2 regions of the Geodermatophilus normandii genome follow, and region 2 is predicted to be linked to the other one. Evidence: riboswitches for the same ligand, from Rfam matches in the RefSeq annotation. Region 2 holds a riboswitch; the other holds the start of a gene.
The links. A riboswitch is a leader RNA that binds a small molecule or an ion and turns the genes downstream of it on or off. The one in region 2 is predicted to bind S-adenosylmethionine.
Positions count from the first base shown of each region.

Region 1: it holds a riboswitch for S-adenosylmethionine, as region 2 does, so the genes downstream of both, thrC (threonine synthase) here and JD79_RS07565 (bifunctional o-acetylhomoserine/o-acetylserine sulfhydrylase) in region 2, are expected to answer to the same signal.

Region 1 covers NZ_QGTX01000001.1:642,790-658,366, forward strand. The annotation lists gene JD79_RS03260 (DUF72 domain-containing protein) at 1-605, opposite strand, end outside; gene groL (chaperonin GroEL) at 797-2,425, opposite strand; gene JD79_RS03270 (hypothetical protein) at 2,644-2,826, opposite strand; gene JD79_RS03275 (cold-shock protein) at 2,943-3,143, opposite strand; gene thrC (threonine synthase) at 3,365-4,666, opposite strand; SAM riboswitch class I at 4,679-4,802, opposite strand; gene JD79_RS03285 (HAD family hydrolase) at 4,864-5,691, shown strand; gene JD79_RS03290 (ABC transporter permease) at 5,681-6,553, opposite strand; gene JD79_RS23340 (ATP-binding cassette domain-containing protein) at 6,550-7,902, opposite strand; gene JD79_RS23345 (alpha/beta hydrolase) at 7,824-9,524, opposite strand; gene JD79_RS03300 (LytR C-terminal domain-containing protein) at 9,614-10,816, opposite strand; gene JD79_RS03310 (DUF3263 domain-containing protein) at 11,340-11,672, opposite strand; gene rarD (EamA family transporter RarD) at 11,780-12,697, opposite strand; gene JD79_RS03320 (CBS domain-containing protein) at 12,721-13,149, opposite strand; gene JD79_RS03325 (DUF5313 family protein) at 13,270-13,698, shown strand; tRNA gene JD79_RS03330 (tRNA-Thr) at 13,738-13,810, opposite strand; gene JD79_RS03335 (S1 family peptidase) at 14,432-15,265, shown strand; gene JD79_RS24450 (DUF2695 domain-containing protein) at 15,331-15,577, shown strand, end outside; gene JD79_RS03345 (hypothetical protein) at 15,576-15,577, opposite strand, start outside.
Region 2 covers NZ_QGTX01000001.1:1,535,402-1,550,978, reverse strand. The annotation lists gene JD79_RS07635 (mycothiol-dependent nitroreductase Rv2466c family protein) at 68-784, shown strand; gene JD79_RS07630 (FecCD family ABC transporter permease) at 946-1,929, shown strand; gene JD79_RS07625 (FecCD family ABC transporter permease) at 1,940-3,049, shown strand; gene JD79_RS07620 (ABC transporter ATP-binding protein) at 3,046-3,888, shown strand; gene JD79_RS07615 (siderophore-interacting protein) at 3,943-4,884, opposite strand; gene JD79_RS07610 (EamA family transporter) at 5,118-6,098, opposite strand; gene JD79_RS07605 (VOC family protein) at 6,146-6,550, opposite strand; gene JD79_RS07600 (hypothetical protein) at 6,664-7,023, shown strand; gene JD79_RS07595 (thioesterase family protein) at 7,067-7,849, shown strand; gene JD79_RS07590 (mechanosensitive ion channel family protein) at 7,941-8,837, shown strand; gene JD79_RS07585 (Rv3103c transmembrane domain-containing protein) at 8,834-9,364, shown strand; gene JD79_RS07580 (carboxyl transferase domain-containing protein) at 9,433-11,013, shown strand; gene JD79_RS07575 (acetyl/propionyl/methylcrotonyl-CoA carboxylase subunit alpha) at 11,087-13,060, shown strand; gene JD79_RS07570 (MmcQ/YjbR family DNA-binding protein) at 13,084-13,476, shown strand; SAM riboswitch class IV at 13,554-13,669, shown strand; gene JD79_RS07565 (bifunctional o-acetylhomoserine/o-acetylserine sulfhydrylase) at 13,714-15,006, shown strand; gene metX (homoserine O-acetyltransferase MetX) at 15,008-15,577, shown strand, end outside.

The sequences.
Region 1 (15,577 bases), 890 kb from region 2:
TGCGCCCACTCCTCCAGCGCGGCCGGCGGGTAGCCCCAGCCCTCGGCGCCGGTGTGCAGCCGCAGGTAACCCCAGCCGGTGGTGCGCCACAGCGGCGTCACCGGCCGCTCGGCGCGGTCGGCCCAGCACAGCGCGGCGCCGTAGCGCTCGAGCAGCGCCCGCACCTCGTCGGTCTCCCAGGTCGCGTGCCGCGGCTCGACGGCCACCCGCAGGCCCGGCGGGAAGCAGGCGAGGCAGTCGCGCAGCAGCCCGGCGTCGGCCTTGAGCGTGGGCGGCAGCTGCAGCAGGACGACGTCGAGCCGGTCGCCGAGCCCCTCCGCGTGCTGCACCAGCCGGGCCACCGGCTCCTCGGGCTCGCGCAACCGCTTGACGTGGGTGAGGAACCGGCTGGCCTTGACCGCCCAGCGGTAGTCGGGCGGAGTCCGCTCCCGCCACGCGGCGAAGGTGTCCCGCTCGGGGAGCCGGTAGAAGGCGGCGTTGCTCTCGACGGTGGCGAAGTGCTGCGCGTGGTGCTCCAGCCACAGCCGCTGGGGCATGCGCTGGGGGTAGAAGCGGCCGCGCCAGTCGCGGTACTGCCACCCCGACGTCCCGATCACCACGGCCACGCCAGCGGCCTACCCTGCGCCGTCGGGGCCGACGCCCGCCGAGATCGGCGGTCTCGTACGCCTGCGGAGCCGTACGCGTACGAGACCGCCGATCTCGGCACGGACACCGCCCGCGAACGCCGACAGGGGCGGCCCCGCGGATGCGGGACCGCCCCTGCCGGGCAGTGCGTGGTGCTACGGGGTGGCGGGACTCAGAAGTCCATGCCGCCCATGCCGCCGTCGCCACCGGGCATGGCCGGGGCGGCCTTCTCCGGCTTGTCGGCGATGACGGCCTCGGTGGTGAGGAAGAGCGCCGCGATGGAGGCGGCGTTCTGCAGCGCCGAGCGGGTGACCTTGGCCGGGTCGATGATGCCGGCCGCGACCAGGTCCACGTACTCGCCGGAGGCGGCGTTGAGACCGAAGCCCACCTCGGAGTTGCGGACCTTCTCCGCCACGACGCCGCCCTCGAGGCCGGCGTTGACGGCGATCTGCTTCAGCGGCGCCTCGAGCGCGACGCGCACGATGTTGGCACCGGTCGCCTCGTCACCCTCGAGCTCGAGCTTGTCGAACGCGACGGCGGTGGCCTGCGCGAGGGCGACGCCACCACCGGCGACGATGCCCTCCTCGACGGCGGCCTTGGCGTTGCGCACCGCGTCCTCGATGCGGTGCTTGCGCTCCTTGAGCTCGACCTCGGTCGCGGCGCCGGCCTTGATGACGGCGACGCCACCGGCCAGCTTGGCCAGGCGCTCCTGCAGCTTCTCGCGGTCGTAGTCGGAGTCCGACTTCTCGATCTCGGCGCGGATCTGGTTCACCCGGCCGGAGATCTGGTCGCTGTCGCCGGCGCCCTCGACGATCGTCGTCTCGTCCTTGGTGACGACGACCTTGCGGGCGCGGCCCAGCAGGGAGACGTCGGCGGTGTCGAGCTTGAGGCCGACCTCCTCGCTGATGACCTGGCCACCGGTGAGGATGGCGATGTCGGTCAGCATGGCCTTGCGGCGGTCCCCGAAGCCGGGGGCCTTGACGGCCAGCGACTTGAAGGTGCCGCGGATCTTGTTCACGACCAGGGTCGCCAGGGCCTCGCCCTCGACGTCCTCGGCGATGATGGCCAGCGGCTTGCCCGACTGCATGACCTTCTCCAGCAGCGGGAGCAGGTCCTTGACCGAGCTGATCTTCGAGTTGACGACGAGCACGTACGGGTCGTCGAGGACGGCCTCCATGCGCTCGGCGTCGGTGACGAAGTAGGGCGAGATGTAGCCCTTGTCGAAGCGCATGCCCTCGGTGAGCTCGAGCTCGAGGCCGAAGGTGTTGCTCTCCTCGACGGTGATGACGCCTTCCTTGCCGACCTTGTCCATCGCCTCGGCGATGAGCTCGCCGATGGCCGGGTCGGCGGCGGAGATCGACGCGGTGGCGGCGATCTGCTCCTTGGTCTCGACGTCCTTGGCGGTCGAGAGGAGGTACTCGGTGACCGAGGCGACGGCCTTCTCGATGCCCTTCTTCAGGGCCATCGGGTTGGCGCCGGCGGCGACGTTGCGCAGGCCCTCGCGCACGAGCGCCTGGGCCAGCACGGTGGCGGTGGTGGTGCCGTCACCCGCGACGTCGTCGGTCTTCTTCGCGACCTCCTTGACCAGCTCGGCGCCGATCTTCTCCCAGGGGTCCTCGAGCTCGATCTCCTTGGCGATGCTCACACCGTCGTTGGTGATGGTGGGAGCGCCCCACTTCTTCTCGAGGACGACGTTGCGGCCCTTGGGGCCGAGCGTCACCTTGACGGCGTCGGCGAGGGTGTTCATGCCCCGCTCGAGGCCGCGGCGCGCCTCTTCCTCGAAGGCGATCATCTTGGCCATGTGGTGATGTCCTCCATGCATGGATCGCTGCACGGCCGGGACCGGCGCCCGCGACGGACGACACCGGCGCGGCGGGCTCCCTTGTGGCCCGCGCTCCAGTGCCTCACCGTTCCGACCTGGTTGGCACTCGGCACTGTCGAGTGCCAGTCCGAAGTCTGGCACTCGCCCCTGCCGAGTGCAAGAACGGGGGGTGGCGCGGGGGTGTTCCCCGCCCGGGGTCAGTCCGCCGGGCGGACCGGCTCCCAGCTGCCCGTCGCCGGGTCGAGGCGCTCGACGAGGAGCTGACCGCCCGGCCGCGAGAGCCAGAGCCGGGTGTGCCCGTCGTCGTACTTCAGGTCCCCGGCAGGCCCCCGAGCCAGCGTGGGTGCGTCCTCCAGGGGGGTGATGCTCCAGCGCGGCACCGGTGCTCCTCTCGTCACGGCCTGGCACGACCGAGGCCCGGCCCCGTCGGGGGACCGGGCCTCGGTGCGGAGGAACGGAGACTCGGGCGCTCGGCCCGATGCCCGCCTTCGCGAGCTCAGGCGACGCGGACGCCGTCGGCCTGCGGGCCCTTCTCGCCCTGGACGACCTCGAAGACGACCCGCTGGCCCTCGTCGAGGCTCTTGTAGCCGTCCATCTGGATGGCCGAGTAGTGGACGAAGACGTCCTGGCCGCCGTCGACGGCGATGAAGCCGAAGCCCTTCTCGGCGTTGAACCACTTCACGGTGCCCTGTGCCACGTGTGCTCCCACGGTGCGTGCGTGCGGACGGCCCCCGTGATCCGGGGACCGGGGTACAGCTCTTCCGCCCGTCGGACACGTGCGTGGAACTGACGACCGCGCGAGAACGTACAGCAGGGACGCCGCCGTGGGGAGATCCTCGCCACACGACTCGGGGACGACGGGCCGAGGATGTCACCCGCCGGATCGACGTCCCGACCCCACGCCCCCGCGCCGGGGTCTCAGCCGATGAGGCCGGCCTCCCGGACCGACCGCAGCGACGGCTCCACCCGGTGGGTCGGGCCGACGACCGGCTCGAGCGGGTCGAGGGTCTTGAGGCCCTCGCCGGTGTTGAGGACGACCGTCTCCTTCGTGGGGTCCAGCCGGCCGTCCTCGACGAGCTGCCGCAGCACGGCCACCGTCACCCCGCCGGCGGTCTCGGCGAAGACGCCGGTGGTGCGGGCGAGGTCGCGGATGCCCTGCACGATGGCCTCGTCGCCGACCCGGCCGACGGCGCCGCCGGTGCGGCGGATGGCGTCCAGCGCGTAGGGGCCGTCGGCGGGGTTGCCGATGTTGAGCGACTTGGCGATGCCGGTCGGCTTGACCGGCCTGACGACGTCCCAGCCGTTGTCGAAGGCGGTGGCGATGGGGTCGCAGCCGGCCGACTGGGCGCCGAACACCCGCCACTCCGTGTCCTCGACCATCCCGGCGGCGGCCAGCTCACGCCACGCCTTGTCCACCTTGGTGAGCAGCGAGCCCGACGCCATGGGGATGACCACCTGGGCCGGGATCCGCCAGCCGAGCTGCTCGGCGATCTCGTAGCCCATCGTCTTGGAGCCCTCGGCGTAGTAGGGCCGCACGTTCTGGTTGACGAAGGCGGTGTCCTCGAACTCGTCGGTCTCGGCGAGCTCGCTGGTCAGCCGGTTGACGTCGTCGTAGGAGCCGTCGACGGCGACCAGCGTCTGGCCGTAGACCGCCGACTGCACGACCTTGCCCGGCTCGAGGTCGGCCGGGATGAAGACGAAGGACGGGATGCCGACGCGAGCGGCGTGCGCGGCGACGGAGTTGGCCAGGTTGCCGGTGGAGGCCGCGGCGATCTTGCGGTAGCCCAGCCCCCTGGCCGCGGTGGCGGCGAGGCTGACCACGCGGTCCTTGAACGAGTGCGTGGGGTTGGCCGAGTCGTCCTTGACCCACAGGCCGCCGGTGATGCCGAGCTCGGCGGCCAGCCGGTCGGCGCGCACCAGCGGCGTCATGCCCGGGTCGAGGGAGACGCGGTCGGCGGGGTCCTGGCCCACCGGCAGCAGCGCGGCGTAGCGCCAGATGTTCTGCGGGCCTGCCTCGATCTGCTCGCGGGTGACCGCGCGCATGCGCTCGGGGTCGTAGTCGACCTCCAGCGGGCCGAAGCACTGCGCGCAGGCGTGCTCGGCGATCAGGCCGAAGGTGGCGCCGCAGTTGCGACAGACGAGGCCGCGGGCGGGGCTCGGCGGAACGGGGCCGCCGGCGGACGAGTCGGCCTGCAGAGAACCGGGAGCGGTCAGGGTCATGCGACGACTACCTCCTCATCTTCCCCGCGTCGGGCCGTCGAGCCGCGCGGGACGGAATTGGCACCTCTCGCCGCTCGCGCGAGCGCGGTTGCCGGGGCTTCACCGGGCCGTGTCCCTCTGCCCCTCTGGATGAGTGGAACGGGCCCGACTCTACCCGGCTGCCCGGGCCGCCCCGGGCTCCGGCCATGCTGGCGCCCGTGGCAGCGCGCATCGTCTACACCGACCTCGACGGCACGATGGTCGGCCCGCGGGGGTCGTTCTGGCACACCGCCGACGGCTCCCCCACCGCCGAGCCGGCCGCGGCCCTGCTCGAGCTGCACACCGCGGGCGTCGCCCTGGTGATCGTCAGCGGGCGCACGGCCGACCAGGTCACCGAGGCGGGCCGGATCTTCGCCGCCGACGGCGCGATCGCCGAGCTCGGCTCGCTGGTGACGTGGAAGGGCGGCCGGGCGCGGCACGGGCTGACCGGCGAGCTGCCGGCCGAGTACACCGGGCGCACGCCGATGGACGTGATGGCCGAGCTGGGCGTCGTCGAGGCGCTGACCGCCGCCAACGCCGGCCGGCTGGAGTGGCACGCGCCGTGGCACACCACCCACTCCGGCGACGCGCTGCTGCGCGGCTTCGTCGACCCGCTCGCCGTCGACGCGTGGCTGGCGGAGCGCGGCCTGGGCTGGCTGACGCTCAAGGACAACGGCGCGATCCCCGCCTCGGCCCGGCTGGACCTGGCACCGGAGGGGCAGCTGGCGCGGGTCTACCACCTCATGCCGCGCGGCATCACCAAGGGCGCGGCGATCGCCTGGGACCTCGAGCGGCGCGGCCTCGACCCCGCCGACGCCGTCGCGATCGGCGACAGCGCCAGCGACCTGGAGATGGCACCCGCCGTCGGCCGGCTGTGGATCACCGCCAACGGCGCCGAGGTCGAGGGCATGGCCGGGCTGCTGGCCGCCGTCCCCAACGTGTCGGTGACCGACGAGCCGATGGGCGTCGGCTGGGCCCAGGCCGTGCGCGCGAGCCTCAGGACGTGACGTCGCGCCGGGCGAAGTGGCGGAAGCCCAGCGCGGTGAAGACCGCGGCGTAGACCAGCGACTGGACGACGCCGCGGAACAGGTCGGAGGAGTCGACCGGCGTCTGCAGCAGGTCGGTCCAGGCGAACTCCTCCGCGGTGGGGAACCAGTCGCGCAGGGACCCCAGCTGCTCGACCTGGTCCAGGATCGCGAAGACGACCATCGAGAAGACGGCGCCGCCCACGGCGGCCAGCGGCGCGTCGGTGACCGTGGACAGCCAGAACGCCAGCGTGCCGACGACGAGCAGGTGGACGGCGAGGTAGCCGAGCATCCCCGCGAGCCGCAGCAGCCCCTCGCCCTGCGAGAGCGTGACCCCGATCGGCGTCCGGATGTCGTCGAAGCCGAAGGCGATGCCGCCGGCCACCACCGCCACGACGGCGAGGGTGAGCAGCGCGCCGACCGACTGGACCAGCGCCGCGAGCCACTTCTGCCGCAGCAGCCGCATCCGGGGCACCGGCGTCGCCAGCGTGTAGCGCAGCGAGCCCCACGCCGCCTCGCTGGCCACGGTGTCGCCGAAGAACAGCGCGTAGACCACGACGAGGAAGAACGTCGTCGTCGCGAACAGGACGAACAGGGTGAAGTTCAGTCCGCTGGCGGTGGCGACGTCGACCAGGTTGATCCGGCTGTTGGTCTGTGCCTCCTCGCTCGCGCCCAGCTGCAGGGCGGCGATGAGGATCAGCGGCAGGGCGACCATCGCGGCGAAGACGCCGATCGTGCGGCGCCGTTTGAACTGCCGGCGCAGCTCGACCGACAGGCGCAGCGTGCGCTCGGGTCGGTACCCGGCGACGGCGCCGGTCGGCTGGACGTGTCCGGTAGCGGTCACGACTCCCCCACCAGGGCCAGGAACGCGTCCTCCAGGCGGCGGCGCGGTGTGAACTGGTCGACGGCGATCCCCGCGGCCACCAGCGCCTGCAGCGCCTCGGCGCGCGAGGTCCGCGCGCCGAGGTCGGCGACCAGCCCGTCGTCGGTGTGCTCGACGGTGACGCCGGGCAGCCCGGTCAGCACGGCCGCCGCGCGGTCGGTGTCGGCGGCGGTGGCTCCGGGGGCCAGGCCGACCAGCACCGCACCCCCGGCGCCCACGATCTCGTCGACCGTCCCCTGCGCGATCTTCTGCCCCCGGGCCATGACGACGACGTGGCTGCAGGTCTGCTCGATCTCGCTGAGCAGGTGGCTGGAGACGATGACCGTGCGGCCGGTGGCGGCGTAGGACCGCAGCACCTCGCGCATGGCGTGGATCTGCGGCGGGTCGAGCCCGTTGGTCGGCTCGTCGAGGACCAGCAGGTCGGGCAGGCCGAGCATGGCCTGGGCGATCGCCACCCGCTGGCGCATGCCCTGGCTGTAGCGGCGCACCGGGCGGTCGAGGGCGGCACCGAGGCCGGCGACCTCGATCGCCTCCTCCATGTGCGCGTCCTCGGCCGGGCGGCCGGTCGCGGCCCAGTACAGGCGCAGGTTGTCGCGGCCGGACAGGTGCGGCTGCAGGCCCGTGCCCTCGACGAACGAGCCCAGCCGGGAGAGCACCGGTGCGCCGGGCCGGACCTCGTGGCCGAACACGGTGATCCGCCCGGAGTTCGGCTCGATGAGGCCCATGAGCATCCGCAGGGAGGTCGTCTTGCCCGCCCCGTTGGGGCCGAGCAGGCCGAGCACCTGGCCGCGGCGGACCTCGAAGGACAGGTCGCGGACGGCGACGAAGCCGTCCTTGTAGGCCTTGGTGATGCCCTCGAAGCGCAGCGGCACGTCCTCGCCGTCGGGCTCGACGGCCGAGGTGACGCGGCGCCGGCGGCGGCCCCACAGCACCGCCGCGAGCCAGCCGAGCAGGCCGAGGACGACGACGGCGCCGAGCAGCCACCACCAGCGGGACGTGCCGCCGGTGGCCTGGGTCTGCCCCTCGACGGTGGGCACCGCCAGCGCGGTGCCCCCGTCGCCGGACCCGGCCAGGGCCACGGAGTAGACGGTCGCCTCCGCGGGCAGCGCGAAGGACTGGTCGGTCGAGGAGACGACGACGCGCATCGTGTGGCCGGCCTCGAAGCGGTGCACGATCGCCGGCAGCGTGACCGCGACCTCGGTGGGCGCGGCCGGGTCCGCCGACAAGCCGGTCAGCGACAGCGGGGCGACCAGGCCGCCGGGCAGCGTCCGCGCGCCGTCGGGGCCGACGTCGTAGAGCTTGGCGAACAGCGTGGCGCTGCCCGAGGGCGAGGCGACGGCGAGCGGGACGGTGGGGCCCCGACCACCTCGACGGCGGCGTCGAGCGGCTCGCTGGAGAAGGCGGCGAACTGGCCGGGGATCTCCACGGTGCTGCCACCGAGCGCCGAGGCCAGCGCGCCGAGGCCCGGGACGGTGGTGATCGCGGCCGGGGTGCCGCCGGCGGGGGTGACCACCGGCTGGACCCGGCCGGCCAGTGCCACGCTCTCCCGCTGCACCGGCCGGTCGCCGTCGAGGCCGGGGTAGGCGTCGGCGAGCACGCTCTGGGTGCCGCCCTGCACGCTGCCCAGCCCGCTGCCCAGACCCGTGGGCGCGGGGTACTCGAAGCCGGTGCCGGGGTCCTCGCCGCGGGCGGCGTCGTCCTCGTCGCGCAGGTGCCAGTCGAACCAGCCGGCGACCAGGTCGCGCAGCTCGGCGGTCTCCCGCTCGGAGGCCTGCGAGTCGTGGCCCCCGGCGTACCAGACGACCTTGACGTCGGTGCCGTTCGCGGCGATGCCGCGGGCGTTGGCGTCGGCCTGGCCGAGGCCGAACAGCGAGTCCTCGGTGCCCTGGACGAGCAGGGTGGGGGCGGTGATCCGGTCGAGCACCGCCGCCGGGCTGCTGCGGTCGAGCACCGCGGCCACCTCGGGCGTGAGCGTGCCGGAGGCCGCGGCGGACTGGTAGGCGGCGCAGATGTCGGCGCGGAACCGGCCGCAGGTCAGGGCCTGCTCGACCGTGGCCGGGTCCACCGACGCGGGGTCGACGGGCAGGGCGGGCGCGGCGTTCCCGGACGCGGGGGCCGCCCCGCCGGAGCCGCTGGCGGAACCGCTGCCGGGACCGCTGCCGGGATCGTCGCCGTCCTCGCCGTCCTCGGCCTCCGCCGCTCCCCCGCCGCCGCCGAGCGCGTCGAGCAGGCCGCCGGTCGGCACGGAGCCGACGCCGAAGAACAGCCCCGCCCACAGCCGCTTGTAGACGCCGCTGTCGGCGTCCTGCGGCGTCGCGGCGGGCGTGGCGTCGTCGGCGGTGCCGGTCTGGGAGGGGAAGAGCGCGGCGGTCAGCGAGTTCCAGGTGATCTGCGGCGCGATCGCGTCGACCCGGTCGTCGTAGGCGGCGGCCAGCAGCGACAGCGCCCCGCCGTAGGAGGCGCCGGCCACGCCCACGCGCGGGTCGCCGTCGTCGTCGAGGAGGACGTCGTCGCGCTCGGCCAGCACGTCGAGCAGCGTGGAGAGGTCGGCGACCTCGTACCGCGGGTCGTCCAGGCCGATCTGGCCGGTGCTCGACCCGAAGCCGCGCGCGGAGTACGTGAGGACGACGAAGCCGCGGCCGGCCAGGTCCCGCGCGTCGTCGGCGACCGACTGCTTGCTGCCGCCGAAGCCGTGCGCCAGCACCACCGCCGGCGCGGGGTCGTCGGCCGTGGCCGAGGCGGGGAGGTAGAGCGTGGTGTCGAGCTCGACGGCGTCGGCACCGGAGCCGGAGGGGACCCGTGCCTCCTCGGTGCCCACGTCCTCGGCCGCGCCGGCCGTCGCCGGGACGGCACCGACGAGGGTGCCGGTGAACAGGAGGGCGAGCAGGGCGCCGAGCGCCGCGCGGGCGCCGGAGCGCGGGCGAGGTGTCACGGGCCCGCGGACGGGACGCACGCTGCGGCCAACGGACGGTGTCGCGCCGGTGTTCCGGGACCGTCCCGTCGGCGCGTCGCCGGCAGCGGTCAGGGCTGCAGCTCGCCGGTGACGACGACGACCAGGCCGGGGTCGGGCACGCCCGGCACGTCGAAGAAGCGCGCCGCCGGCCCGGTGGTGATGCCCGGGAAGGCGTCCATGAGCTGCAGGGCCGAGAGGCGCTGCTCCTCGTTCCCCGCGTCGAAGTAGACGGTCGTCGAGGCGACGTCGCCGCCCTCGTAGGCGCCGACACCCGCCGAGCTCCAGCCCTGGGCGTCGAAGGCGGCGGCCACCTCGGCGGCGAGCCCGCTGGTGGGCGTGGCGTTGAGCACGGTCACCGGCACGCGGACGGGGGTGCCGGGCGCCTCCTCGACCGGGGGCAGCGGCTCGGCCGACAGCGGGGGCAGCGGCGCGGTCGAGGGAGCGACCGACGCCGGCGCCGACGTCTGCGTCCCCGGGGCCGTCGAGCCGGTCTCCCGCGCCGCCGGTGAGGCGAAGCTGTAGACGCCGAGCACGACCAGGGCGACCACGACGACGGCGAGCAGCGCCAGGCCCCGGCGGCGGCGCGGCGGCGCGTCCTCCCCGTCGGCGGCCCGCAGCGCGGCGCGGGAGACCCCGGCCCGGCGCGCGGCCTTGCGGCGCTCGACCTCCATCGCCTGGCGCTCGGCCTCGCGTGCGGCGCGCTCGGCGCGCATCGCGGCCCGGTTGCCCACGACGCCGGTGGCGCCGGTGTCGACGTCGGGCCCGGCCTCGCGGTCGTCGCGGTCGTCCTGCGTCCGGCTCCGCGACGACAGCGCGCGGTCGGGGATCGCCTCGGTCAGCGGCGCGGCGACCACCCCGCGGACCGGCTCCCGGTCGGGGATGGCCTCGGTGGGCGGGGCGGCCGGAGCGCGGGAGGCCCCGCGGTCACGGACCACCTCGCGGTCGGGGATGGCCTCGGTGGGCGGGGCGGCCGGCGGCGCGGGAGCGGCCTCCGGCGTCCTCGCCCGGTTCCGGGCCGGCGGGCGGGCCGGCTGGTCCCACGGGTCCAGCGGCGGGGCGGCCGGCTCGGCGCTGTCGGCCTGCGGCGTGGGGACCGCCTGGAACGGGGCGACCGTCGTCGCGGGGGCGGCCGGCCGGGCCGGCGGCTGCGGAGCCGGTGGCTGGGGCGCGGGCCGCGCGACGACCGGCGAGTGCGCGGTCGGCGGCTCCGCGGGAGCGGGACGCCGGACGGAGAACCGGCCCGCGGGAGCCCGGACGGTCGCGGGCTTCACGACCGGCGGCGGGGCGACGGGCGGCGCGGCGGGTGCCGGGGCGGCGGGCGTCCGGGGCGCGCGGCGCGGCGGGGCGGGGCCTGCCGCGTGGCGCCGCCGGCAGCCACCGCCGAGGGGACGCGCGGGCGGAGCGGCGCCGCGGGCTCCGCGGACCGCGACGGGACGGCCGGGGCCTCGGGCAGCGGGGCGCGCGACCGGGCCGGCGGGCGCTCGGGCTCGGCCGGGCGGGCGGGCGCCGCCGGGCGGCCCGTGAGCCGGCGGCGTCCCGTGTCGTCACCGAGCAGCGCGTCGCGGCGGCGGTCGGCGCGGCTGCGGCCGGGACCGGGCGTGGTCGGGTGGTCGCTCAGCCCGGGTACGGGACCCGCGGCAGCGCGACCGGCGTTGGGGTGGGGCGCCGTCGGGAGGTCGGGCGCGGCAGCGGCGGGCGGCTGGTCGGTCCGGCGGCGACCGCCGGCCACCGGGGCTGACGGCCGGTCCGGTTGGTCACCACCTGGCGCCGCATGCCTGCCCACGGTGACCAAATCTAGAGGGCGGAGGAGTCCTTGCCCAGCAGGTGAGGCGAACGCCGCTGGCGTCGGGCGCTGCGCAGGCGGCGCAGACGGCGCACCAGGAGGGGGTCGGCCGCGAGGGCCGCCGGGCGGTCCACCAGCGCGTTCAGCACCTGGTAGTAGCGGGTCGGCGGCACGCCGAACTGCTCGCGGATGGCCGTCTCCTTGGCGCCGGCGTGGCGCCACCACTGCCGCTCGAAGGCCAGCATCTCGTGCTCGCGCCGGGTCAGGCCCGCGGGCTGCGCGGGACCCTCACCGGACGCCGTGCCCCCGGGCGGGGAGACCGCGGGAGCAGGGTCGGGGGTCATGGTCGTGTCCGTTCGATCGGGGGGAAGCCGTCACCCGGAACGGTAGGCCCCGGGGGTGACAGTCACAGCCCGAACGCGCGCGCGGACCCGGATCAGGCGGACCCGGATCAGACCGTGGCCGGCACCTGCTCGGCCGCCGTCCGCCGGTGCGCGGCGCGCGCCGCCCGCAGGCTGTCCACGGTGAACACCGCCAGCGCCGCCCAGACGATCGCGAACCCGATCAGCCGTGCCAGGGGCATGGGCTCGTGGAACACGAAGACGCCCAGCGCCAGCTGCATGAGCGGCGTGACGTACTGCAGCAGGCCGATCGTCGACAACGGGATCCGCCGGGCGGCCGCGGCGAACAGCAGCAGCGGCACCGCGGTGGCGATGCCGGAGGCCACCAGCAGCAGGAGGTGCCCGGTGCCGGCCGAGCCCGCCGTCCCCCGCCCGGTGGCCTGCAGCACGCCGAGGAACACCAGTGCGGGCAGGAACGCCACCGCCGTCTCGACGAACAGCCCCGGCGCCGCCTCCACCCGCACCAGCTTCTTGAGCAGGCCGTAGCTGCCGAAGGTGGCGGCCAGGGCGAGGGCGATCCACGGCGGCCGGCCGTGGTCGACGGTCAGGACGACGACCGCCACCGCCGCCAGCCCGACGGCCGCCCACTGCAGCGGACGCAGCCGCTCGGAGAAGACGACGACGCCGAGCAGCACGCTGACCAGCGGGTTGATGAAGTAGCCGAGCGAGGTCTCCACGACGTGCCCGGAGTTGACCCCGTAGACGAAGACCAGCCAGTTGCCGGCGATGAGCACCGAGGCACCGGCGAGGACGAGCATCGTGCGCCGATCGGTGACCGCCGCGCGCACGAGCGGCCACCTCCGCAACGCGGTCAGCAGCAGCGCGACGAACAGCAGCGACCACACGATGCGGTGGGCGACGATCTCCACCCCGCCGGCCGGCTCGAGCAGCGGGAAGTACAGCGGGAACACGCCCCACAGGCCGTACGCGGACAGGCCCGCCGCCGTCCCCAGCCGCCGCTCGTCCACGGCGGGCACCGTACGCCGGGTGCTCAGGCCTGGATGTAGTCCACCAGGTGCGCGCGCTCCTGCTCGAGCTCGTCGAGGCGGGCCTTGACGACGTCGCCGATGGAGACGATCCCGAGCAGCCGGCCGTCCTCGACGACGGGCACGTGCCGCACGCGGTGGTCGGTCATCGTGCGCGCGAGGTCGTGCACAGAGGCGCCGGGCGGGCAGGTGTGCACGTCAACGGTCATCAGCGCCGACACCGGCCCGTCGAGGACGCCCGGACCCGAGGCGTGCAGGGCGCGGACGACGTCCCGCTCGGAGACGATGCCGTCGACGGCGTCGCCGCCGGTGGAGACGACGAGCGCGCCGATGCCGTGCTCGGCGAGCAGGGCGAGGGCCTCGCGGACGGACCGGTCGGGCGCGACGGTGGCCACGTGTGGGCCCTTGCGGCGGAGCAGCTGGGCGATCTGCACGGACGCCCTCCCTCCCTCGGCGGCAGGAGTGTCCACCCGCGCGCACCCCCCGGACAACGGGCCCGGCCCCGTCTCGTCGCGACCGGCTCCGGACTGGACACGGGGGCCTACCGTCGAGGTGTGCGCACCCAGCACGCCGCACCCGCGACGCCCCGCCCCACACCCCTGCAGTGGCTCCGCTACGCCTTCGGCGGCGGACTCCCCCGGTCCCTCGCGCCGTGGGTGCTGTCGGACACGACGCGGCCCGGCTGGGTGCGCCGGCACGTCACGCGGTCACTGGTGCAGCTGTCCCCGCTGGTCGTGATCTGCCTGGTCGCCGTCCCGGTGGGGATGGGCTACCGGCTGACCGCGGCGTTCGGCGGCCTGATGGTGGGGCTCATGTACTCGCTGGCGTTCATGGTGGAGACCACCGAGCACCGGGTCGCCAAGGCCGGCTACCCCGCCGGCACCGCGGCGCGGCTGCGCGAGGAGCGCACCGAGCAGGCGCGGGCCGCCCGCGCCGAGCAGCGCCACGCCTACCGCGTGGGCGGCGCCGGCAGCTTCGACTGACCCCGGTCAGCCCACCGCCGAGCAGGCGGCGGACGCCAGAGCCGACGGGGGGACTCGAACCCCCAACCGCCCGATTACAAGTCGGGTGCGCTACCAGTTGCGCCACGCCGGCGGGACATGGGAACAGGTCCCGGCACAAGGATAGGGACAGTGCAGGGGACGACTCCGCGGCCTCGTCCGGGCGGCGAGGCCGGCGTCAGGATCTGGGCCGACCGGCCGATGCTCTGGACACCGCCACGTCCGACCACCCGCGATCCACGCCGGCCGGGCGCGACCCACGTCCTCGGGTCCCCAGTCGTCGAGCCTCGACGCTCTCGCAGCAGGAGCAGATCACCTACTGCGGCTCGGCCACGAAGTAGGGGTCCTGGCCGGAGGCGGACACGCAGGTAGGCCACCCGGTTCAGCTGGGTGGTCCACCTGACGCGCACACGACCGGTCAGGAGTGCGCACTCGGCCGCCGCCCTGCCCTGTACGAGCTCCCTGGGGACGGGACGACGCGGGCCCCGGACGTCACACCACGACCGAAGCGGATCCGAGCTGCCGGTTCCCGCTCACGGACGGTGAGTGACTCGCGTAGGAGAGCGCTGCAGCCGGCCCGAGCGGCAGCGGCCCAGCCCTTCCCCCTTCCGACCCGCGGCTAGCGTCCGGGCGTCGCTGCGGCAGTGAAGCCGTGGTCTCCCGCTGCGGCCGGAGCGGAGGGGCGTCCGGGCGAGCGGATGTTCGAGGGGGATCCATGCGCCGATCGCTCATCCCAGTGCTTGCCGGAGCCGGCCTGCTGGTCTCGTCCGTGACACCGGCGGCGGCCGTGGTCGGAGGTCAACCTGACGGCTCCGCTCATCCCTACGGTGCGCTCCTGCTTATAGAGGGAGAGGGCTTCTGCTCCGGCACCCTCATCGACGAGGACGTCGTGCTGACGGCCGGCCACTGCACCGACTTCTTCACCGCGGACGACGTCGGCACCGTGTCGGTCACCTTCGACCCGGTGGCTTCGGTCGACCTGGACACCTGGGAGATCACCGGCGGAACCTGGTACACCGCGACCAGCTGGGTCACGCATCCCCAGTACGTGGCCGAGGACTGGCCCTTCACCCACGACTACGGCCTCGTCTTCCTGGACGAGCCGGTCACAGGCATCACACCGGCCGACCTGCCGGAGCCCGACCTGCTCGACCAGCTGATCCCTGCCACAGGGCAGACGGCGACGCGGTTCAACGACGTCGGGTACGGCGTCAACGGCAAGGAGCACCTCGGTCGCGGGTTCGACCCCACCGTCGACTTCGTCCGGATGGTGTCGACCCAGCGCTACAACCCCAGCAACGGGGCGGTCGGCACCCTCGACCCGCTGTGGTTGATCCTCGGCCAGGCGCCCTCGCCCACCCACGGCAGTGGGTGCCCCGGTGACTCCGGATCCGGCATCTTCATCGCGGGAACCGACACTGTCGTGGCGGTCCACACCGGCGGCTACGGGCTGGGGTACCAGGGCAACCTCTGCGGCCGGATCACGTCGCTGAACCACCGGATCGACGTCCCGGAGGTCCTCGACTGGATCACGTCGTACCTCGACTGATCGCAGCTGACGGGGCGGCGTCGACGGGCCGGTTGCTGACCGACCCGTCGGCGCCCGCTTCCCCCGTGCTCTGCGTCCCACGAGAGCCCAGCACCTCGAGGAGCGGTCATCGCCCCACGCCGGCGGGACGGCACCACGACAGGGGGCGACCCCGGCTGGACGCCCTGCCGACCCACCGCGTCGCCGACGCGTGGGCCGGCGGGCACGGCATCGTCCTCGACCGCCTGCACGAGGGCCTCGAGGAGTCCGGCGGTTCCTGCGACTGCGAGGTCGTGGTGAACGTCGACCCGGTCGTGGTCCTCGAGGACGCTC
Region 2 (15,577 bases):
GACACCGCACGAGCCGGTGCGGCCCCGTGCACTGCCGGATCGCGCCGACCGGAGCAGCATCGTGGGCATGGCCGACCTGCACTTCTACTTCGACCCGGTGTGCCCGTTCGCGTGGCTGACCAGCCGGTGGGTCCGCACCGTCGCGGCCCGGCGCGCGTACGACGTCGACTGGCGGTTCATCTCGCTGCGCCTGCTCAACGCGCACGTCGACTACGACGCCCAGTTCCCGCCGGAGTACGAGGCCGGCCACACCGCCGGGCTCCGGCTGCTGCGGGTGGCCGCCCGCACCCGGGAGGAGCACGGCCGCGCGGCGGTCGGCACGCTCTACCAGCGCCTCGGCCAGCGCATCCACGACACCGAGCCCGACCGCCCGGGCACGGCCGCCGAGCGCGGCACCCGCGCCTACCTCGAGCCGGTGCTCGAGCGCGCCGGCCTGCCGGCCGACCTCACCGCCGCCCTCGACGACGACCGCTGGGACGCCGTCGTCCGGGCCGAGACCGACGAGGCCCTGGCGCTCACCGGGAAGGACGTCGGGACGCCGATCCTGCACTTCGAGCCGCCGGAGGGCGTGGCCTTCTTCGGCCCGGTCATCAGCCGGGTGCCGCCCGAGGACCGCGCGGCCGAGCTGTGGGACCACGTGGTGGGACTCGCCCGCTTCCCCGGGTTCGCGGAGCTCAAGCGGAGCCTGCGCGAGCGGCCGCAGCTCGTCTCCGCCGGCGTGGCGCCCGACGAGGTCGGGGTACAGGAGGACTGGCACGGCGGGAGCCGCCGCACGAAGCGGTGATCCGGGCGGGTGAGGCGGCCGGCTCCGGGTACTAAGGTGAGCCTTGCCTGATCTCGACCGTCCGGAGCTGCCCGGTGCCCGTCCCCAGCGTTGCCCGCGCTCCCGCGGCGACCCCCGGGACCCCGGCGCGCCCCGAGCGGAGCACCCGCACGCGCCGCCGCGTGCTCGGCCTGGTCGCCCTGCTCGTCCTCGTCCTCGCCGCGTGCGCGGCCAGCGTCGCCATCGGTACCCGCCCGCTGGGCCCGGGCACCGTGTGGACGGCGCTCACCGACCGCTCGCTGCGCACCGAGGAGGCGGTGATCGTCTGGGACCTGCGGGTCCCGCGGACGGCGCTCGGCCTGATGGTGGGCGCGGCGCTGGGCGTCGCCGGCGCCCTCATGCAGGGGCACACCCGCAACCCGCTCGGCGACCCCGGCCTGCTCGGTGTCACCGCCGGCGCCTCCTTCGCCGTGGTCCTGGCCATCGCGCTGCTGGGCGTGAGCACGCCCTCGGGGTACGTGTGGTTCGCCTTCGCGGGGGCGCTGGGGGGAACGGTCGCCGTCTACGTCCTCGGCGCGGCCGGCCGCGGCGGCGCCACGCCGGTCACGCTCGCCCTGGCCGGCTCCACGCTGTCCGCGCTGCTGTACGCGCTGGTCCGCGCCGTCCTGGTCAGCGACTCCGACTCCCTCGACGCCTTCCGGTTCTGGGTGGTCGGCGCGCTGGCCGGCCGCGGCGCCGACGTCGCCTGGCAGGTGCTGCCGTTCGTCGTCGCCGGCCTGGTGCTCGCCCTGGTCAACGCGCCGGCCCTGGACCTGCTGGGGATGGGCGACGACGTCGCCCGCGGGCTGGGGCAGCGCGTGTGGCTGGCCCGCTCGGTGGGGCTCGTGGCGATCACGCTGCTCGCCGGCGCCGCGACGGCGGCCTGCGGGCCGATCGCCTTCCTCGGGCTGGTGGTCCCGCACGCCGTCCGCGCGTTCACCGGACCGGCGCACCGGTGGCTGGTCCCCTGCTCCGCCCTGGCCGGGGCCGTGCTGCTGCTCACCGCCGACGTCGTCGGCCGGGTGATCGCGCGCCCCGGCGAGGTGCAGGTCGGCATCGTGCTCGCCCTGCTCGGCGGGCCGTTCTTCATCGCCCTCGTGCGCCGCAGGAAGACCGCGACGCTGTGAGGACCACCCCGTGACCGCCACCGCCGACACGATCCGCGAGACGGTCCCGCCCGAGCCCGGCGGCCGCCCGGCCGGCCGCGCGGCCACCCTGCGGATCGGCCCCGTGTCGGCACGGTTCCGCTGGCGGTCGGTCGCCGTGCCCCTGGTCGCGCTGCTCGTCGTCGTGCTCCTCGGGGCGGTGGCCCTGGGACGGGGCGACTACCCGATCGGGGTTCCCGACGTGCTGCGCACGCTGGTCGGGGCGGGCGAGCGGAGCCAGCGGTTCATCGTGCTGGAGCTGCGGGCGCCGCGGGTCGTCGTCGGCGTGCTGGTCGGGCTCGCGCTCGGGGTGGCCGGGGCGCTGTTCCAGACGTTCGCGCGCAACCCGCTGGCCTCCCCCGACATCCTCGGGATCACCTCGGGCGCCTCGGTCGGCGCCGTCCTCGCGATCGTGGCGAGCGGCACCTCGTCGGCCGGCGCGGTCCTCGGCGGTCTGGGGGTCCCGCTCGCGGCCCTCGCCGGGGCGCTGGGGGCCGGCCTGCTGCTGTTCCTCCTGGCGTTCCGGTCCGGCGTCGACGGCTACCGGCTGGTCCTGGTCGGCATCGCGGTGTCCTCGATCGCCCTGGCGGTCGTCGACTGGCTGCTCACCCGGGCGGCCATCCACGACGCCTCGGCCGCCTACGTGTGGATCGTCGGCTCGCTCAACGCGCGCACCTGGGACCAGGCCGTGCCGCTGGCCCTCGCGCTGGCGGTCCTGGTGCCGCTGGCGCTCGCGGCGGGCCGGGTGCTCGGCGTGCTCCAGTTCGGCGACGACACCGCGCGCGGGCTCGGCGTGCGGCTGTCCGCGGCCCAGGCCGCCGTCGTGCTCGTCGCGGTCGTGCTGGTCGCGGCGGCGGTCTCGGCCGCCGGCCCGATCACGTTCGTCGCGCTGGTCGTCCCCCAGATCGCCGTCCGCCTGGCCGGCGGCTCGCGTCCGCCGCTGCTGGCCTCCGGCCTGATCGGCGCGGCGCTGGTCGTGCTCGCCGACCTGCTCACCCGCACGGTCTTGCCGCAGGCCCTGCCCGTCGGCATCCTCACCGCCACGGTCGGCGCCCCCTACCTGCTCTGGCTGCTCGTCCGCGGGAGGCGGACCCTCGCATGACGACCTCCACCCCCGCCGCGCCCCCGCTGTCCGCACCGACGCCCGACGGGCGGGTGCGCCTGGCCGCCGAGGGGCTGCGCCTGGCCTACGACGACCGCGTCGTCGTCGACGGGCTCGACCTCACGCTCACCGACGGCTCGTTCACCGCGATCGTCGGGCCCAACGGCTGCGGCAAGTCCACCCTGCTGCGCGCGCTGGGCCGCCTGCTGCGCCCCGCGGCCGGCCAGGTGCTGCTCGACGGCCGCGCGATCCAGAGGACGCCGACCCGCGACGTCGCCCGCGTGCTCGGCCTGCTGCCGCAGACGCCGGTCGCGCCGGCGGGCCTGACCGTCGCCGACCTCGTGGCCCGCGGGCGGCACCCGCACCAGAGCTGGCTGCGCCAGTGGTCGGCCGAGGACGAGGCGGTCGTCGCCGAGGCGCTGGCCTGGACCGACATGGGCGACCTCGCCGACCGGCCGGTGGACGAGCTCTCGGGCGGCCAGCGGCAGCGGGCCTGGATCTCCATGGCCCTCGCGCAGGGCACCGACCTGATCCTGCTCGACGAGCCGACGACCTACCTGGACCTGTCGCACCAGATCGACGTCCTGGAGCTCGTGGCCCGGCTGCACGCCGAGCGGGGGCGGACCGTCGTCGTCGTGCTGCACGACCTCAACCTGGCCGCGCGCTACGCCCACCGGCTGGTGGCCATGCGCGACGGCGTCCTGGTGGCCTCGGGGACACCGCACGAGGTGCTCACCGAGCAGTTGCTGGCCGACGTCTTCGACCTCGAGGCCCGCGTGGTGCCCGACCCGGTCGCGGGGACGCCGATGGTGGTCCCCGTCCGCCGCCTGCCCCGGTGAGGGCCCCCTGCCCCCACCGCTCGGACGCTCGCGGCGGGCCCCGGCAGGGGGCCGTCAGGACTCGGCGCGGCCCTCGCGCCAGTAGCCCATGAAGGCCACCGCACGCCGGTCGACGCCGAGGTCGGCGACCAGGTGCCGGCGCAGCCGCTTGACCACCGCGGCCTCGCCGGCCAGCCAGGCGTAGCAGCCGGCGCCCGCCGCGGGGTCCGCGGGGACCTCCCACAGCGGCTCGGTCTCCAGGTCGACGTCCTCGGGCGCGGGCGCCGGGGTGGCGGCGATGCCGAGGTCGACCAGGGCGGCGTGCACCGCGGGCACGAGCAGCTCGCCACGGGGGCGGTGGCCGCGGGCCAGCCAGCGCACCTCCACGCCCTCGGGCAGCCGCAGGTCCTGCAGGTCGGCGGCCTGCGGCACCTCGAGGACCGCGACGGCGCGCTGCCCGGGCGCCAGCGACTCGAGGATCGCGCCGACGGCCGGCACCGCGGTCTCGTCGCCGGCGAGCAGCAGGCACGAGGCCGTCGCCGGCGGCGCCCACTCCACGCCCCAGGCGCGGCCGCGGCCGGGCCGGTCGGGGCCCATGAGCACCATCGGGTCGCCGGGGCGGGCGGCGGCCGCCCACGTGGCGGCGGGGCCGGCGTGCCCGTCGGAGACCCCGTGCAGGACGACGTCGAGGTCGACCTCGGCCCGCTCGGGCCGGGCGGCGCGCACGGTGTAGGTGCGCAGGACGGGGCGCCGCTCCTCGGCCAGGGCGCAGTAGGCCGGGTACCACTCGGCGCCGACGGCCTGGAGCTCGGCCAGCGCGGTGGGGTCCGGGGTGAGGACGAGCTTGACCCGCTGGTCGTGACCGGCGACGCCGAAGCCGCCCAGGCGGGGGCCGGTGAGCGTGATCCGCACCATCGAGGGCCCGAGCGGCGCCACCCGCGCGACGACGGTCTCGAAGAAGAGCCACCGCGGCAGCTCGGCCACCGCCGCTGCCGGGGCCTCGGTCGTCGTCGTCACTGCCGGTCTCCGCTCCGCTCGGGACAGCCCTCGCGGACCGCCGGTAAGGCAAGGCTAACCTGCCTCCGCTCGCAGCGGGAACCCCCTGCCGGACCCGGGAGACCACCTGCCGCTGCTGCCGGCCGCGCAGGCCGGGCAGGTGTGCCCGTGGGGCACGTCGGCGTGGACCACGCCGCCCAGGCCCGCTCCGTGGAGCGCCTGGCCGGCCGGCTGACGACGCCCGGCAGGTCGCCTCAGCCCAGCGGCGCCGGCGTCTCGGGAACCGGCGCCGGCGCCGGCGCCGGCCGGGCCGCGGCGGTGCGCGCGGTCTGGGCCAGCCCGATCCCGCCGAGCACCACGAGCCCCCCGGCCACCTGCCAGCCGCTGAGCACCTGCTCGAGCCACAGCCACGCGACGACGGAGGCGAACACCGGCTCCACGGTGGCGACCAGCCCGGCGGTCGTGGGCGGCAGGTGGCGCAGGGCGGCGATGGACAGCCAGAACGGCACGATCGCCCCCAGCACCACGATCCAGAGCACGAGCAGCCAGAGCGGCAGGTGCGCCGCGCCCAGGGAGACCGGCACCCGCTCCCCGAGCACGCCGGCGTCGAACGAGGCCGTGAACGGGGCGACGACGGCCCAGAACAGCGCCGCGGCGACGAACGTCCAGGTGGTGAGCGCGACCGGGTCGCGGGTGGCCGTGCCGCGCTCGCCCATCAGGTAGTAGGTGGCCAGGCAGACCGCGGCGGCGAGGCCCGCGCCGACGCCGAGCAGGTCCAGCGAGCCGCCGCCCTGCCACACCTGGGCGACCAGGACGAGCCCCGACAGCGACAGCGCCAGCGCCAGCCAGATGCGGGGCCGGACGGGTTCCTTGCGCACCAACCGGACCCACAGCGCGATGCCGACCGGCGCGGTCATCTCGAAGACCAGGGCGATGCCGACGGGGAGCCGGCCGATGGCGACGTAGTAGAGGAACTGCGTCAGCGCCACGCCGACCACACCGAACACGGCCAGGAACGGCACCTCGCGCCAGGTCAGCCGCAGCCGCGCGGGCGAGACGACGGTCAGCGCCGCCAGCAGCCCGGCCGCCGCCCCGCCGCAGCGCATCGCGGTGAGCCAGGTCGGCGGGACGCCGGCCTGCAGCGCGAGTGTCGAGACGGTGCCGTTGACGGCGAACAGGCCCGCCGCCGCGACGGTGGTCAGGTAGCCGACGGCGGGGCGGCGGGGATGCGGCACCCGGCCGAGCGTAGTGGGCGTAGCGCGCTACGCCACCTACCGGCGGGTCACTGGACGTTCGCGGCGTCCATCCACACGACCTCCCAGACGTGGCCGTCGGGGTCGGTGAAGCTCGCGCCGTACAGGAAGCCGTGGTCCTGCGGCGGCATCCACGCGGACCCGCCGGCGCCGAGCGCCTTCGCCACCATCGCGTCGACCTCCTCGCGGCTGTCGCAGGACAGCGCGTACAGCGCCGCCGTCGCCTGCCGCGGGTCGCCGATCGCCGTCCCCTCGGGGACGAAGCCGGCCATCTTCTCCCGGCTCATCAGCTGCAGGTGGATGGCGTCGCTGACGGCCACCGAGGCCGAGGAGTCGTCGGAGAACCGCTCGTCCACCGAGAAGCCGAGGGTCGTGTAGAAGGCGCGGCTGGCCGCCACGTCGGTCACCGGCAGGTTGAGGAACAGCGTGCGCACGGTCGCGCTCCCGTCGTCGGGGCCCTCCGTCGGGGCCGCTCGGGAGGGGAGACGGCGCGCCCGGGCAGGACTCATCGGCGTGACCCCCAGGGAGCGCGGGCACCCTCGACGGCGTGAGCGAACCCCGGCCCCCGTGGTCCCGACGGCGCCGCCGCCTGCTCCTGGGCCTGGCCGCCGGAGGCGTCGTCGGCGGGGTCGGGGCCCTGGTGCTGCCCGCCGAGCTCGGCGTCACGGCGGCCTACCTCGGGGCGCTGTGCGCGTTCCTGCTGGTGGCGGCGGCGGTCGTCTTCGTCGCGATCCCGGGCCCCGACACGGCGGGCACCCTGCTGCGCTCGACCGCCGTGGCCGGCGCGGTCCTCGTCGTGGGCGTCCTGGTCGCCCTGTCGGCGGAGGGACAGCCGCTGTGGTGGCTGACCGCGGCCGCAGGCGCGGTGTGGCTGACGTCGGCGCTGTGGCTGGCCCGGCGGGGCTGACCCCCGGGAGGGGCCGGATCCGGGCCGGGCGAGACTGCGGGGCGTGGACCTGCCCTCCGCCTGCTTCGTCCCGGACGGCGACGGCTACGTCGCGACCGCGCTGACCATCGGCCCCTGGGACCCGGGCCTCCAGCACGCCGGGCCGCCGGCCGCGCTGCTGGCCCGCGAGGTCGAGCGGGCCGGCGGGATCGCCGGCGGACAGACCGTGCGGCTGGCCTACGACGTCCTGGGGCCGGTGCCGGTCGGTCCGGTGCAGGTGGCGGCACGGGTGCTGCGCCCGGGCCGGCGCATCGAGCTGGTCGAGGCCACGCTCACCGCGGGCGGGCGCACGGCGATGCGGGTCACCGCCTGGCGGATGCGCACCCGGGACGCGTCCGACACCGCGACGCCGCCGCAGCCGGCCGCCGTCGGCCCGGAGGACGGGCGCCCCGCGGTGTTCGACGTCTTCCGCCAGGAGGTCGCCTACCACCGCGCGCTGGAGTGGCGCGAGGCGTCGGGCACGCTAACCGGCACCGGGCCGGCGGCGGCGTGGACCCGGCCGCTGTGCGCGCTGGTCGAGGGCGAGCCCATGACGCCGCTGCAGCACCTGCTGGTCATGACCGACGCGGCCAGCGGCATCTCCGCCGAGCTGTCGTGGGACCGGGCGACCTTCGCCAACGTCGACCTCGTCGTCGCGCTGTTCCGGCAGCCGGCCGGCGAGTGGCTGGGCATGGACGCGACCACGACGCTCGGGCCCACCGGCGTGGGGCAGTGCGCCGCCGACCTCCACGACGCCACCGGGCGGATCGGCCGCTCGGTGGCCTCGCTGTTCGTCGAGCCGCGGTGACCCGCGCCCCGAGCGGCAGGAATGGCCGTTTCTGCCGCTCCGGACCAGGGTGGACGGCGGGGACGAGGACACCGGGAGGACCGCAGCCGCCATGGCGCCACTGACCGCCCTGCTCGACTGGCTCGCCGGCCGCGGCCTGGAGATCGTGCTGATCGTCCTCGGCTCGGTGCTGCTCGCGCGGTTCATCAGCTGGGCCGGCGACCGCATCACCAGCCGCATCGACGCGCGCTCCACCGGCGGTGACGTGCTGGTGCGCTCGGAGGCCGCCAAGCACCGGCACTCGCTGACCCAGGTGCTCCGGTGGGCGCTGATCGTGCTGGTCTACGCGGTGGCGGTGTTCTACGTGCTCGACCGCCTCGGCGTCCCGGTCACCGGCCTGGTCGCGCCGGCCACCGTGCTCGGTGTCGGGCTCGGCTTCGGCGCGCAGCGCATCGTCGGCGACGTGCTGGCCGGGTTCTTCCTCATCACCGAGCGGCAGTACGGCTTCGGCGACGTCGTCTCGATCGCCGTGGTCGGCGGCGGGGACCCGGCGGAGGGGACCGTCGAGGACGTGACCTTGCGGATCACCCGGCTGCGCTCCGCCGACGGTGAGGTGGTCACCGTGCCGAACGGGCAGATCGTCAAGGTCGTCAACCTCTCGCGCGACTGGGCGCGCGCCGTCGTCGACGTGCCGGTGCCGACGTCGGCCGACGTCACCCGCGTGAACGGGATCCTCCGCGAGGTGGGCCGGCAGGCCTTCGCCGACGACGACCTGCGCCGCCTGCTGCTCGACGAGCCCAGCGTGATGGGCGTCGAGAGCATCGACCTCGACCAGGTGAACGTCCGCGTCGTGGCCCGGACGCTGCCCGGCCGGCAGTTCGAGGTCGGCCGCGACCTGCGCGCGCGCATCGTGCTCGCCTTCGCCCGCGCCGGCCTCAACCTCACCCCCGGTCCAGAGCCCGCCCCGGCGCCCGCACCGGCGCCCACCCGGCAGGGGGCGCAGCAGTGACCGTCCCGGGCGCCCCGCGCACCGAGCCCCCGGGCGGTGACCCCGCCGCCCGCGGGCGCTTCGGCCTGTCCACCCTCTTCCGGCGCACTCCCGGGCACGTCGGCCGGGCGCGGACGTCCACGCTGGTCCTGGCGGTGCTCTTCGTCGGCCTCGGCGTGCTCTACCTCTACGTGCGCCCGCCCGACCCGGCCGTCGACCCGGCCGGCGGGACCACGCAGGTGAGCACGCCCGCCCCCGCGCCGGCGACGACCGAGCCGCCGACGACCACCGAGCCGGTGCCGACGACGGCGGAGACGACTCCGGAGGAGACGACGCCGGCGCAGACGTCCGAGCCGACGACGACGCTGCCGACCACCACGACCGCACCGACGCCCCCGACCGGCTCGCGGACGACCGAGCCCGCGCAGACCGAGCCCGGCGAGACCACGCCGGGGGAGTCCACGCCGGGGGACACCGGGCCGACGACCGACGAGGCGCCGTCGACGAGCGACGTCCCCGCGCCGACGGGCGGCACCCCTCCGGGCTGACCGCGCGTGGACAGCCGATGTGAACCACGGTTAACGTCCGGGGCGGGATCCCCACACAGGAGGCACACATGGTGGTGGCCGCGCCGCAGCCGACGCGCGCCCGGCACGAGGACCTGGTCGCCGAGCTGCAGGAGCGGCTCCGGCAGCGGGCGCTCGGCGGGTCCGAGGCCTCGCGGGCCCGGCACGTCGAGCGGGGCAAGCTCCTCCCCCGCGACCGCGTCGCCCACCTGCTCGACCCCGGCAGCCCCTTCCTCGAGCTCTCGCCGCTGGCCGCCGAGGACATGTACGACGGCGACTCCCCCGGCGCCGGGATCATCACCGGGATCGGCCGCGTCGCCGGGCGCCCGTGCGTGCTCGTCGTCAACGACGCCACGGTCAAGGGCGGCACCTACTACCCGGTGACGGTGAAGAAGCACCTGCGCGCGCAGGAGGTGGCGCTGCAGAACCGGCTGCCGTGCGTCTACCTGGTCGACTCCGGCGGGGCGTTCCTGCCGATGCAGGACGAGGTCTTCCCCGACCGCGAGCACTTCGGGCGGATCTTCTTCAACCAGGCCACGATGAGCGCCCGCGGGATCCCGCAGGTCGCCGCCGTCCTCGGGTCCTGCACCGCCGGCGGCGCGTACGTGCCGGCCATGGCCGACGAGTCGGTGATCGTCCGCGAGCAGGGCACGATCTTCCTGGGCGGCCCGCCGCTGGTGAAGGCCGCGACCGGCGAGGTGGTCACCGCCGAGGACCTCGGCGGCGGCGACCTGCACAGCCGCGTCTCCGGCGTCACCGACCACCTCGCCGACGACGACGAGCACGCGCTGCAGATCGTGCGCCGCATCGTCGCGACGCTGGCCCCGCCCGCGCCGCCGGCCTGGGAGGTCGCCCCGCCGCGCGACGCCGTCCGCCCGCAGACCGACCTCTACGACCTCGTGCCGGTCGACCCGCGCACGCCCTACGACGTCCGCGACGTGATCACCACGCTCGTCGACGGCGGCGAGCACCAGGAGTTCAAGGCGCTCTACGGTCCGACGCTGGTGACCACGTTCGCCCGGCTGCACGGGCACCCGGTGGGCATCGTGGCCAACAACGGCGTGCTGTTCGGCGAGTCCGCGCTCAAGGGCGCCCACTTCGTCCAGCTCTGCGACCAGCGGCGGATCCCGCTGCTGTTCCTGCAGAACATCACCGGCTTCATGGTCGGGCGCGACTACGAGGCCGGCGGCATCGCCAAGCACGGCGCCAAGATGGTCACCGCCGTCGCCTGCGCCCGCGTGCCCAAGCTGACCGTCGTCATCGGCGGCTCCTACGGCGCCGGCAACTACTCGATGTGCGGCCGGGCCTACTCCCCCCGGTTCCTCTGGATGTGGCCCAACGCGCGGATCTCGGTGATGGGCGGCGAGCAGGCCGCCTCGGTGCTGGCCACCGTCCGCCGCGACGGCCTCGCCGCCCGTGGCACCGACTGGCCCGCGGAGGAGGAGGAGGCGTTCAAGGCGCCGGTCCGCGAGCAGTACGAGGCCCAGGGCAACCCCTACTACTCGACGGCGCGACTCTGGGACGACGGCGTCCTCGACCCCGCCGACACCCGCACCGTCCTCGGCCTGGCGCTGTCCGCGTGCGCGCAGGCCCCCCTCGACGACGTCGCCTACGGCGTCTTCCGGATGTGAGCCCGATGCCGAGGACGACGCACCTGCACGCACCGCTGGCCACTGGGGAACGGAACGAGTGCGGAGTCGAGCGATGAGCATCTTCGACACCGTCCTCGTCGCCAACCGGGGCGAGATCGCCGTCCGGGTGATCCGCACCCTGCGCCGCCTCGGCATCCGGTCGGTCGCCGTGTACAGCGACGCCGACGCCGGCGCGCCGCACGTCCGCGCCGCCGACGTCGCCTACCGGCTCGGGCCGGCCGCGGCCGCGGAGAGCTACCTGTCGGTGGAGCGCGTGGTCGAGGCGTGCCGGGCCACCGGCGCGCAGGCCGTGCACCCCGGCTACGGCTTCCTCTCGGAGAACCCGGCGCTGGCCGCCGCGCTGGCCGACGCCGGCGTCGTCTTCGTCGGCCCGCCGGCCGAGGCGATCCGGGTCATGGGCGACAAGATCACCGCGAAGAAGACGGTCGTCGCCTCGGGCGTGCCCGTCGTCCCGGGCATCGCCGAGCCCGGCCTGACCGACGACGACCTGGTCGCCGCCGCTCCCGGCATCGGCTTCCCCGTGCTGGTCAAGCCCTCGGCCGGCGGCGGCGGCAAGGGCATGCACGTGGTGGAGGACGCCACCGACCTGCCCGCGGTCCTCGCCGGCGCCCGCCGGGAGGCCCGCGCCGCGTTCGGCGACGACACGCTGTTCCTCGAGCGGTTCGTGCAGCGGCCGCGGCACGTCGAGGTGCAGGTGCTCGCCGACACGCACGGCGCCGTCGTCCACCTCGGCGAGCGCGAGTGCAGCCTGCAGCGGCGGCACCAGAAGGTGGTCGAGGAGGCGCCGTCCCCGCTGCTGGACGCCGTCACCCGCGCGCGGATCGGCGCCGCGGCCTGCGCCACCGCCCGCAGCGTCGGCTACACCGGCGCCGGCACCGTGGAGTTCATCGTGTCGGCCGACCGGCCCGACGAGTTCTTCTTCATGGAGATGAACACCCGGCTGCAGGTCGAGCACCCGGTCACCGAGGTCGTGACCGGCCTGGACCTGGTCGAGCAGCAGCTCCGGGTGGCGGCCGGGGAGCCCCTCGCCTTCGCGCAGGACGACGTCGCCCTGACCGGCTGGGCGGTCGAGGCGCGCGTCTACGCCGAGGACCCCGGCCGCGGCTTCCTGCCCACCGGCGGGCGGGTGCTGGCGCTGACCGAGCCCGCCGGCGCCCGGGTGGACAGCGGCATCGCGGCGGGCACCCTCGTCGGCTCGGACTACGACCCGATGCTGGCCAAGGTGGTGGCCGCGGGCCCCGACCGCGCCACCGCGCTGGCCGCGCTGGACCGCGCGCTGGCCGGGACCGCGGTGCTCGGCGTGACCACGAACGTCGGCTTCGTCCGCGCCCTGCTCGCCGAGCCCGAGGTGCGGGCAGGGCAGCTGGACACCGCGCTGCTCGACCGCTTCGCCGCCGGCTGGGCGCCACCGCCGGTGCCCGACAGCGCGCTGCTGGCCGCCGCCGCGTCCGTGTGGCTGGCCGCGTGGTCCGCCGCCGACCCGGCCGACCCGTGGAGCGCGCCCACCGGCTTCCGCGCCGGGTCCGGGCCCGCACCGTTCGTCGTCCGGCTGGAGGGCGGCGGGCAGCCGCGGACGGTCACGCTGACCGGCACCCCCGCGGCCGCGCACGCCACCCTCGACGGCGCCGACGCCGGCCCGCTGACCTGCGCGGCCGAGGACGGCGGCGTCGTGCTCGTGCGCGCCGGCGTCCGCTCCCGCTGCCCGGTGGCCGACGACGGCGAGACGCTGTTCGTGCACGCCGAGGGCGCGGACTGGCCGCTGCGGCGGGCCCGCCGGGTGGTGCTGCGCCCCGACGCGGCCGGCGCGCACGCCCCCGAGCTGACCAGCCCGATGCCCGGCACCGTGATCGCGGTCCCGGCGACCGCGGGGCAGGCGGTGAGCGCGGGCGACCCGGTCGTCGTCGTCGAGGCGATGAAGATGGAGCACACGCTGCGCGCCCCGGTCGACGGCGTCGTCGAGCTGCTGGTCACCGCGGGCGCCCAGGTGGCGCTCGACCAGGTGCTCGCCCGGCTCACCCCCGCCTGAGCACGGCGGACGAGGGCGAGCCGGTGGACGGCGCGGAGCTGCTCGAGCTGGCGATGCGGACCGCCGCCGGGCTCCCGGCGGTGACGCACGAGCACCCGTTCGGGCCGGAGTACGAGGTGTTCAAGGTCGTCGGCAAGGTGTTCCTGCTCGTGACCGAGGCGCCCGGCGAGGCGGTCGTGACGCTGAAGTGCGAGCCCGAGCACGGCACGGCGCTGCAGCAGCGGTACGCCGAGGTCGTCCCCGGCCGCTACCTGGACAAGCGGCACTGGTCGAGCATCCGTGCCGGGGGCGCGGTGACGCGGGAGCTCGTCGACGAGCTGGTGCGCAACTCCTACGAGCTGGTGGTGGCGGGCCTGCCCCGGGCCCGGCGCCCGACCGGTGCGCGGCCGTCCTCCGGCGGCCCGGGGGAGGGCTGAGCCCGGCCGGGAGAGCCCCTCCGGCGTACCCGCCCCCCGCCCGACCTCGGGGGACCGCTCCGCTAGGGTCTGCGCAGGCTCACGAGAGGCAGCGTCAAGTACCTGGCTGGCTGCCCGGCAACCTCTCTCCGTCCGAGGTGCTCCCAGGGGAAGAGCCGGCCGCGTGGCGCCCGCCGCACGGCAAGACGGAGCCCTCCGTGCGCCGCGGGGTCTCCGCGAGCGAGAGGAGACGGCGCCGTGACCGACCCGCAGAGCTGGAGCTTCGAGACCCGGCAGATCCACGCCGGGACCAGCCCCGACCCGACCACCGGGGCCCGTGCCCTGCCGATCTACGCCACCACCAGCTACCAGTTCCGCGACACCCAGCACGCCGCCGACCTGTTCGCGCTGGCCGAGCTGGGCAACATCTACACGCGGATCATGAACCCGACGCAGGACGCGCTCGAGCAGCGCGTGGCCTCGCTCGAGGGCGGCGTCGCGGCGCTGGCCGTGGCCAGCGGCCAGGCCGCCGAGACCCTGGCGATCCTCAACGTCGCCGAGGCCGGCAGCCACGTCGTCGCCTCGGCCTCCCTGTACGGCGGCACCTACAACCTGCTGCACCACTCGCTGCCCAAGCTCGGCGTCGAGGTCTCCTTCGTCGAGGACCCCGACGACCCGGAGAACTGGCAGTCGCTGGTCCGTGAGAACACCAAGGCCTTCTACGCCGAGTCGATCGGCAACCCCAAGGGCGACGTCCTCGACATCTCGGCGGTGTCGGAGGTCGCGCACCGCAACGGCGTCCCGCTGATCGTCGACAACACCATCGCCACGCCCTACCTCGTGCGCCCGCTGGAGCACGGCGCCGACGTCGTCGTCCACTCGGCCACGAAGTACCTCGGCGGCCACGGCACCGCGATCGCCGGCCTGATCGTCGACGGCGGCAACTTCGACTGGACCGGCGGGAGGTTCCCCGGCTTCACCACGCCGGACCCGACCTACCACGGCGTCGTCTACGCCGACCTCGGAGCGCCGGCGTTCGCGCTCAAGGCCCGCGTGCAGCTGCTGCGCGACCTCGGGCCGGCGATCAGCCCGTTCAACGCGTGGCTGATCGTGCAGGGCATCGAGACGCTGTCGCTGCGCATGGAGCGGCACGTGGCCAACGCCCAGCGGGTGGCGGAGTTCCTCGAGGCGCACGACGAGGTGGAGTCGGTGCACTACGCCGGCCTGCCGTCCTCGCCGTGGCACGCCGCCCAGCAGCGCTACGCCCCGCGCGGTGCCGGGGCCGTCCTCGCCTTCGAGATCCGCGGCGGCGTCGAGGCCGGCAAGCGCTTCGTCGAGGCCCTGGAGCTGCACAGCCACGTGGCCAACATCGGCGACGTGCGCAGCCTGGTCATCCACCCGGCGTCGACGACGCACTCGCAGCTGACCCCCGAGGAGCAGCGGACGACCGGGGTCACCCCCGGCCTGGTGCGCCTGGCCGCCGGGCTCGAGGGGATCGAGGACATCCTCGCCGACCTCGAGGCCGGCTTCCGCGCCGCCAAGGGCGCCTGACGTGGGCGGGGTGGGGGGCGCGCCGTCCTCCGCCCCGCCGCGCACCGGCGGGTGGCGCGACGGTGACCCCGCCGGGGACCGGCTCCTCCTCGACCTGGACGGACCGGTCCGGCTCGAGCGCGGCGGGGTGCTGCCCGGCGTCCGGGTGGCCTACGAGACCTGGGGCACGCTCGCCCCGGACGGCGGCAACGCGGTGCTGGTCGAGCACGCGCTGACCGGCGACAGCCACGTCACCGGTCCCGCGGGCCCCGGGCACCCGACGCCGGGCTGGTGGGCGTCGCTGGTCGGCCCGGGCGCGGCGCTGGACACCGACCGGTTCTTCGTCGTGTGCGCCAACGTGCTCGGCGGCTGCCAGGGGACGACCGGCCCGTCGTCGACCGCGCCGGACGGCCGGCCGTGGGGGACGCGCTTCCCCGAGGTGACCGTGGCCGACCAGGTGCTGGTCGAGGCGGCGCTGGCCGACACCCTCGGCGTGCGCCGCTGGGCCGCCGTCGTGGGCGGGTCGATGGGCGGCATGCGGGCGCTGGAGTGGGCGGTGGCGCTGCCCGACCGGGTGGCCGGGCTGTTCTTC